2 regions of the Bacillus sp. AK124 genome follow, and region 1 is predicted to be linked to the other one. Evidence: a T-box and tRNA genes for the amino acid it is inferred to sense, from the RefSeq annotation. Region 1 holds a T-box; the other holds one or more tRNA genes.

Region 1 (4,383 bases):
GCGCCTGCGGCTAAAATGACGGCCGCCAACAAAAACACAAAGACTTTTTTCATATTCGCCCCCGCCAATTGAAAGAAGCAAGAAAACGATTTTCCTTGCTTCTTTTCTCCTATTTTTTATATGTATAATGTCCAGCTACCTTTCCTTTGCTTGTCGGAAATCCCAAAGCTCTAAAAGCTTTCGGGCTTACATCCAACACAGCGCCCGGCATTCTGCCGACATCATATTTATAGACTGTAATGACTTTCTTTGGTTTTGCTTTAGAATAGGCTCTTATTTTTGTGCCTTTTCTCGGAACATCGAAGCCCATCTTTGTGGCGCAGTCCCAATGGCCGAGCCTTTTGCCGTCAGCGCCGACTTTGCCCACGCCGTTGTACCAAGTGATGTAGCCGCTGACTTTTTTCGTTTTAGCACTCGCCTCACCGGCAAAATTGAATGCCAATAGCAAGCTCAAGCTGCCTGCCAAAACAAAAACAGAAAAAAGTATCTTCTTCATATAAAAATATCCTCCGTGAATGGGATTTTTTTCTGACATTCAAATTATACCTTTTTTCATAGAAATGGTATTTTACAGTTTGTTTACGTTTAAAATGCAATTATTACGCCCAGTTTTCTACCAAACTATCAAGAACAGATGACACCTTTGCCAGGATCGTTCGTATATAAAAGAGAAACCAAAATGAATAGGATGATCACAGTGAAAAAATCGAAACTGATCTCGTTATCCGCGGCTGCGATGCTTTTCGCCGTTCCCCTATCTGGATGTTCATCATCCGCTTCAGACCGTTCACAGGAGGTCTCAGAAGACCATTCCATTCAAAAATACGATCTCGTATGGTTTGATTACGTGAATGACAGCGAATCCGACAAAGCACCTTTACTGAAAGCATCATACGTGAAAAATGGGAAAGAAAAGACGGAGACTTTCAAAAAATATGTGGAAAATGTGGAAAATGTCGAACAGCCTTATATTAAAATCCGCGATCATGAAGCCTTCATCTACCGTCCCCCATACATCAAATATGACCAGGAGCCGCTTGAGGGCGTCGTCAAAGATAAAGTGGAACAAAAAAGCAGTGATGAACAATGAAGAAAAAAAGCGCTCCTCTTATTTTGATCATGGCGCTGTCTCTCTTGCTGCCTTTTGCTCAAGCAGAGGCAACAGGCAGCAATGGAACATCCGGAACCAAGGCTTCGAGTTCCTCGGCTAATAACAGCTCTTTAAAAACACGTCCGGGTTCAGTCAACCAGAGAATGCGCAGTTATATGAATCAGTCTGCGAGCCGACAATATTTAAACAAGAGCAGTCAGTTCAACGCCATCCAGCGGACATTGCCGTCCAATGCCCTGTACAAAGGGAGCATCAAGCAAACACTCAATCAAAATCCTGCTGGATCAGCCTTTTTGAATTACTACTTTCCATACTGGATGATCTTCCACGCGGGCGGATATACAGCAGAACAAAAAAGCATGCTCCGCACCGCCGGAATCAAAGAAAAAGCGCTCTCTGAACGAAAAGAAAAAAGATATTGGCTGTTGATTGAAGATCAAAACGGAAAAGAACATGCCGTCCTCGTCTCGAAAAAACAGTATGACAACATTCAAAAAGGGGATCGGGTTGAAGTGCGCCGCAAACAGATCACCAAAAAATAGCTGAAACAAGAGCCGGTCATCATCATGATGCCGGCTTTTCTCGTCATATCAAAAAAGGGCTTGCATGGATGAAAACCATCTGTTAAAATTCGTTTCATAGCTAATGATTCTGAAAATAAAAAGGCAGGCGTCACGATTTGGATAGATCCCCCCATCTTCGACAGGAAGAACACGACACACTCATCAAGCTGAAACGCATGCCGATCGAGTCCTTGAATCTTGAAGCCATTTCGGTTGCCACCAACCTTTACCGGTCAGCGCAAAAGCTCCGCGTCAAAATGGAGACCGAGATCCTTTCCTCATATCAATTGTCATGGACGGCTTTTTCGATTCTTTACGATCTATGGGTATGGGGCAGGCTTGAAACGAGAAAACTCGCTGAACTGTCAGGCATTTCAACAGCCACTGCGAGCAATGTCATTAAAACGCTTGAAAAAAAGAACTTTTGCGGAAAAAGCACGGATCCGAGAGACCGCAGACACGTATACGCCGAGATCACCCCTGAAGGAAAAGCCGCTATTGAAGAGCTCTATCCGGCGTTCCACAAAGGGGAAACAATGCTGATCAAAGGCATGACAAAAGAGGAGCAGAATACATTGGTCGAGCTCCTTCGAAAAGTGAACGACAATCTTCATAAACCATAAGCAACGACGGGAACAAGTAGCGGGCTGTCTCCCTGTTCCAGAGAGCCGGCGGCTGGTGCGAGCCGGTACAAAGGCAGACGCGAATTACCTCCCTGAGCTTTCTTTGTGAACCTTCAAGTAGCAAAGAACGGGAAACCGTTATCTGAAATAGAGCGGAAGACGGAGGTCTTCAACCAGGGTGGTACCGCGTGCATTTGAGCCACGTCCCTTATCGGGATGAGGCTCTTTTTTTATACAAAAAAGGAGGAGTTATCATGCAGCAACAACAATTTGATCAACTGACAACTGCCGAGAAGCGGGAAGTCGAAAGGCAGCTTCACTTATATATGAACGGAGCGGAGGAGGTCATTCCCCCGGAAGAACTGCGGGCAAAGCTGGCCAAATCGATTTTGACCGGCGAACCGCTGAAAATTAAGCTTGGTCTCGATCCGTCGGCGCCTGACGTTCATTTAGGCCACACTGTCGTCTTGAATAAGCTGCGCCAATTTCAGGAAAACGGGCATATCGTTCAGCTCCTGATCGGAGATTTCACAGGAAAAATCGGCGATCCGACAGGAAAATCCGCCGCAAGGAAACAGCTGACGGACGAAGAAGTCCGCCGCAATTCCGAAACATACTTTCAACAGTTTGGAAAAGTGCTTGATCAGAACAAAGTCGAGCTACACTACAACTCAAAATGGCTGAAACGATTAACCTTGGAAGACGTCATTGCGCTCGCGGGCAAAATTACCGTCGCCCGTTTAATGGAACGCGATGATTTTGAAGAAAGAATTGCCATGCAAAAGCCGATTTCGCTTCATGAATTCTTTTACCCGTTGATGCAGGGATATGATTCGGTCGTTCTCGACAGCGATATCGAACTGGGCGGAACGGATCAGCATTTTAACGTGCTCATGGGCAGACACTTTCAGGAAAAGTACGGAAAAGAAAAACAGGTCGTCATTCTCATGCCGCTGCTCGAAGGACTTGACGGGGTTGAAAAAATGTCGAAATCAAAGAACAATTACATCGGCATTGATGAAGACCCTCATGAAATGTTCGGAAAAACGATGTCGCTTCCGGACAGTTTGATGAAAAAATATATCCATCTTGCGACCAACCTGGAGGCGGAAGATAAAAAACGACTTGTCAAAGATTTGGAAACGGGGGCCGTTCATCCGCGAGATGCGAAAATGCTTCTCGGGAAAATCATCGTCAACATGTATCATGGAAGCGAGGCGGCCGAAGCGGCCGAACAGCAGTTTAAAAAGGTTTTTCAGCAAAACAGCGCGCCGGACAATATAACGTCTGTACACTGGCAAGGTGACGGAACGGTGCCTGTCACCGATTTATTGGTGACGCTCGGACTCCTCCCTTCCAAAAGCGAAGCCCGCCGAATGATCCAAAACGGCGGCGTTAAAATCAACGGCATCAAAGCAGAATCGATTCATGCGGATGTGGCGGTCGAACACGGTATGATTATCCAAGTCGGCAAACGGAAGTTTGTCAAATTGCAAATGCCTCAATAAACATTCAGCCTAATCATCCTTTTAAAAGGATCGATTAGGCTGTTTTTCATGAAAAGCGCAGGCGTTAGAATTTGCAACAGGTCGGTATTCAATCGCCTGATGGTTTCGATTCGAAAAGCATATCCGAACGGCCTCCCGAACACCTTGATCTTAATTTTGCCTTCACCTCTCTGATTGCAAATAAGGCCGCCAGCGGCGGCCTGCCATTTTACGATTCATTTGTCTTCTCTTATGCAGCAACAGCGCTGCCATCCTTCCTTCAGCAGCTCAAATGTCAGCTCGTTTGTGTCGGGCACGATCAAATCAGCCCCGCTCAGCGATGTCTCATCACCGACTCCCACCGCAAACATCCCTGCGGATTTGATCGCGGCGATCCCGGCTTCAGCGTCTTCGATTGCTGCACACTGAGACGGAGGCACACCGAGCAGCGCTGCGGCCGTCAAAAAAATTTCGGGGTCCGGCTTTCCGCGAGCAAGCGCAGCCGGGTCAACGACAGCATGAAATTCGTCCATGAGCCCGAGCCGTTGCAAAATAGCGGGCGCGTTTCGGCTTGACGAAGCTAACGCGATGCTTACATT
Region 2 (4,383 bases), 510 kb from region 1:
TCAACGGCGGTCTTAACTTCTGGTAAGACTTCTTGTACAGCTTCGGCCACAGTTTTGTCTTCATCATTGATGATTTTCAAAATATCAATCGTCTTTGACTGGTGAATGCGCCTGGATCTTTCATTCCGGCGTTCGGTCGTTAATGAACCTAAATGGCTGTTTTCCATCGACAACTCCTCCTGATGATGAAGTGCATATATTTCTTAATTTTCAGTATATTAAGGGTGGAATATTATTTCAATAACAAAAGGTAAATATTAAAATTTTATTTCAATGAAGTTCTAAACAACGGATTGCCGACATAAAATAAAGCGCAGATGAACTGCGCTTATGTTCAGGTATTACAGCTCGTCTATTTGGTGTTCGGAAATCACGCGGAAGCCTTCTTTTTTCAGAAGCGCCGCCGTAACGCCGTTGCCGGCTATTTTTTGGCTTGAGAAACTTCCATCGTATATATGGCCGCTACCGCAAGACGGGCTGTTTTCCTTCAACACGATCGTATCAGCCTTGATTTGCCTTGCCATCTCCAATGTTAGATAAGCTCCTTTTATATACAGGCCTGTTACGTCTTTTCCGGATTGTGTCTTGATCACCGCCCTGCCGTCTAAAACGTCTTCTCCCGACCCGCCTATAATTTCGGCCGGTTCCCTTGGCGTTTGAAATCCGCCGAGCAGCTCGGGACAAGCAATCACCGCTTTTTTTTCTTCAACAAGCTTATTGATTTTCCCCACATAGCTGTGCGATCCGTTATAGCGGCATTCCACCCCGGCCAGACATGAACTTACCAGTATCATTTTTCGCGTCCCCTCTCTTGCACATCAGATAGCCCTATTTTAAACAAAATTTCTGCGTTTTTCTCAATGTTTATGAATAAAAAATTTGAAAATAAAAATTTTAATTTACCCCTTTACAAATGGGGAGGAACCTGTATATAATAACTTTTGTCAGCTTTACGAGAGCTGCTTGAAACACGATGATGGCCCGTTGGTCAAGTGGTTAAGACACCGCCCTTTCACGGCGGTAACACGGGTTCGAATCCCGTACGGGTCACCATTCTTTTTTGGACAGCACGCTGCGAATGCCGGAATTTTTAAAAGGAAGGCATGCTAAGGTCGCAACGTCCTGTTGCAACGCGCACTTGTACTTTAACGGCAAGGAAGGCATGCTAAGATCGCAACGTCCTGTTGCAACGCATGCACTTGTACGTCCTGTACTGCGGAGGATTAGCTCAGCTGGGAGAGCATCTGCCTTACAAGCAGAGGGTCGGCGGTTCGATCCCGTCATCCTCCACCATTTTTCTGGATCGGTTTTTGTCACAACCGCGCCGGTAACTGCATAAGATACCGTATCATGCCGGTCTAGCTCAATTGGTAGAGCAACTGACTTGTAATCAGTAGGTTGGGGGTTCAAGTCCTCTGGCCGGCACTGTTTTTGGAGGGGTAGCGAAGTGGCTAAACGCGGCGGACTGTAAATCCGCTCCCTCAGGGTTCGGCGGTTCGAATCCGTCCCCCTCCACCATTATTGGGCTATAGCCAAGCGGTAAGGCAACGGACTTTGACTCCGTCATGCGCTGGTTCGAATCCAGCTAGCCCAGTTTTTGGACATCCTAACAGGATGTCCTTTTTATTTTGTCTTTTTTGTATAACTATTCAAAAAAATGTCTTGTTGAGTCAATTCCGAATTGGAAGGTACAATGAAGGTCTGAAAGGGGGATATCATATGTTAAAACAGCAGATTTCAATGATCGGCGTACCGATGGATCTCGGTCAGCTGAGGCGGGGAGTCGATATGGGACCGAGCGCGATTCGCTGTGCCGGTGTTAATGAACGGTTGGAAAGCCTTTGTCAGGATATTGAAGACCTCGGCGATATGACAATCGGGCAAAGAGAGGATGAGAAAGAAGGCGGGGAGCCGGCATCTGAAGAGCTGAGAAACTTGAAAGCGATTACAAAAGCGAGTGCAAAACTTGCTGAGACCGTTGATAAGATCGTGGCTTCAGGTGCTTTTCCGCTCGTGCTGGGCGGTGACCACAGCATAGCGATCGGAACGCTGGCCGGCCTTGTGAAGCATTATCAAAACCTGGGTGTGATCTGGTATGATGCCCATGCTGATTTAAATACGAAAGAAACGTCTCATTCAGGCAATATTCACGGCATGCCGCTCGCCATCAGCCTGGGGATCGGCCATGAAGGGCTGACAGGCATCTATGGAAAAGAAACGAAAATTAAAGCGGAGAACATCGTCATCATCGGTGCGAGGTCACTTGATGACGGGGAAAAAGAATTGATTCGCGACAAAGGGATCAAAGTGTATACAATGCATGAAATCGACCGCCTCGGTATGACGAGGGTGATGGAAGAAACGATAGACTATTTGCGCGGCAGAACGGACGGTGTCCATCTGTCACTCGATTTAGACGCGCTTGATCCGAACGATGCCCCGGGTGTCGGAACCCCGGTAGCGGGAGGCATCAGCTACAGGGAAAGCCACCTGGCGATGGAAATGCTGGAAGAATCGAAGCTGATTACGTCCGCTGAGTTTGTCGAAGTCAACCCGATATTGGATGAGAAAAACAGGACGGCTGAAGCGGCAGTCGCCTTAATGGGGTCGCTGTTTGGCGAAAAGCTGCTTTAGGTGCGGTTGAAGAGCGGCCTTAGGCTGCTTTTTTTATAAAAAAGTCTCAGTTTCATAATATTTAGATTGTATAATAATTTTAAGCTAATATTAAGCGCATGATCCCTGTCAAAGCATCTACACCCTGCCAAAAATTTGATAAACTATTTTTATGAATTTAATGAAACCTAATAAAAATCAATTCGTATACATAAAGACCGGTGAAGGCAGAGGTTAGATAAATATGGAAACAATGATTAAAAAAAGAATCAAACAGGTGAAAAAAGGCGATCGTAATGCATTTGCAGACATCGTGGATATTTACAAAGACAAAATTTATCAGCTTTGCTACCGTATGCTCGGCAATGCGCATGAGGCGGAAGATATTGCGCAGGAAGCGTTTATCAGAGCATACGTGAATATCGACAGTTTTGATATCAACCGGAAATTTTCCACATGGCTTTATCGAATCGCAACCAATTTGACCATCGATCGTATCCGTAAAAAAAAGCCGGACTATTACTTGGATGCAGAGGTGGCGGGGACTGAAGGACTGACGATGTATTCCCAGGTTGCGGCGGATGTTGCGCTTCCAGAGGATGAAGTGGTTTCTTTGGAGCTGCACAGCACCATCCAGGAAAAAATCTTAAGGCTTCCCGATAAATACAGGACGGTCATCGTATTAAAGTACATTGATGAGCTCTCACTCATTGAGATCAGTGAAATCCTTAATATTCCCGTAGGTACGGTGAAAACGAGGATACACAGGGGCAGAGAGGCTCTCAGAAAACAATTAAGGGATCTTTAAGTGGGGTGATGAAATGAGCTGTCCGGAGCATATTGTTCAGCTTATGCATAAATACCTTGACGGAGACATACTACCGGAAGATGAATCGCAATTAAAAGAGCACCTCCAATCATGCGAAGACTGCAAAAAGCACCTTCATGAAATGGAAAAATCCATCGCTCTTGTCCAGAGCACGTCACATCTTACAGCTCCGGCGAACTTTACAGCCGATGTGCTGGCGAATCTGCCGAAGGAAAAGCGAACGGCATCGATCAACAGGTGGCTTAAAGCTCATCCGTTTTTAGTGGCGGCAGCTTTGTTTATCATTTTGATGGGCGGCAGCTTTTTCTCCAGCTGGAAAAACGATCAGGATTTCAGCGTATCCAGCCAGCCCAATCTCGTAGTGAAAAACAACACGGTCATCGTACCTGAAGGCAAAGTTGTCAAAGGCGATGTGACCGTGAAAAACGGAAAGCTGATTATAGAAGGCAAAGTCGACGGCGATGTCACGATTGTTAATGGCGAAAAATATACGGCTTCAGCAGGACAAGTCACTGGTCAGATCCATGAGATCAACGAAGTGTTCGACTGGATGTGGTATAAGATTAAATCGACCGGAAAATCGGTTTTTGACATGAAGGAGTCTAAAGAGTAGAGCAAAGCGGGCGAATGAGCTTTGCTCTTTTTTTATGAGGGGCCGCCATTTCACTTGGAAAATCAATTTGTGCTATAATAGCGTCTGTATATGTAAAAATAATAGATCATACCATTTTGAAACATATTAACCTTACTAATGACTGAATTCTTGGAGGACGAGGAAATGGCTTTTGAGGATATCCCTTTCTTGCAGTACCTCGGCGATGCCGTTGATATTCTCCTTGTTTGGTACGTAATATATAAATTAATGATGGTCATCCGCGGGACAAAGGCGGTTCAGCTTTTAAAGGGAATCGTGGTCATTGTTCTCGTCAGGCTGGCCAGTC

Evidence for each region. The T-box of region 1 lies ahead of tyrS (tyrosine--tRNA ligase). A T-box ahead of a tRNA ligase gene usually reads a tRNA of that ligase, here a tRNA-Tyr.
Region 2: it encodes a tRNA-Tyr, which carries the amino acid that the T-box ahead of tyrS (tyrosine--tRNA ligase) is inferred to sense. The anticodon was not compared.

What each region holds. Positions count from the first base shown of each region.
Region 1 is NZ_CP096378.1:3,614,768-3,619,150, forward strand. It holds gene M1E06_RS18170 (PD40 domain-containing protein) at 1-53, opposite strand, end outside; gene M1E06_RS18175 (RlpA-like double-psi beta-barrel domain-containing protein) at 110-496, opposite strand; gene M1E06_RS18180 (hypothetical protein) at 689-1,090, shown strand; gene M1E06_RS18185 (hypothetical protein) at 1,087-1,653, shown strand; gene M1E06_RS18190 (MarR family transcriptional regulator) at 1,851-2,297, shown strand; T-box leader at 2,292-2,509, shown strand; gene tyrS (tyrosine--tRNA ligase) at 2,552-3,805, shown strand; gene pgmB (beta-phosphoglucomutase) at 4,021-4,383, opposite strand, start outside.
Region 2 is NZ_CP096378.1:4,122,758-4,127,140, reverse strand. It holds gene murQ (N-acetylmuramic acid 6-phosphate etherase) at 1-167, opposite strand, end outside; gene M1E06_RS20650 (DUF523 domain-containing protein) at 342-794, opposite strand; tRNA gene M1E06_RS20645 (tRNA-Glu) at 979-1,053, shown strand; tRNA gene M1E06_RS20640 (tRNA-Val) at 1,218-1,293, shown strand; tRNA gene M1E06_RS20635 (tRNA-Thr) at 1,353-1,425, shown strand; tRNA gene M1E06_RS20630 (tRNA-Tyr) at 1,434-1,518, shown strand; tRNA gene M1E06_RS20625 (tRNA-Gln) at 1,523-1,594, shown strand; gene rocF (arginase) at 1,720-2,634, shown strand; gene sigW (RNA polymerase sigma factor SigW) at 2,858-3,421, shown strand; gene rsiW (anti-sigma-W factor RsiW) at 3,435-4,055, shown strand; gene cdaA (diadenylate cyclase CdaA) at 4,221-4,383, shown strand, end outside.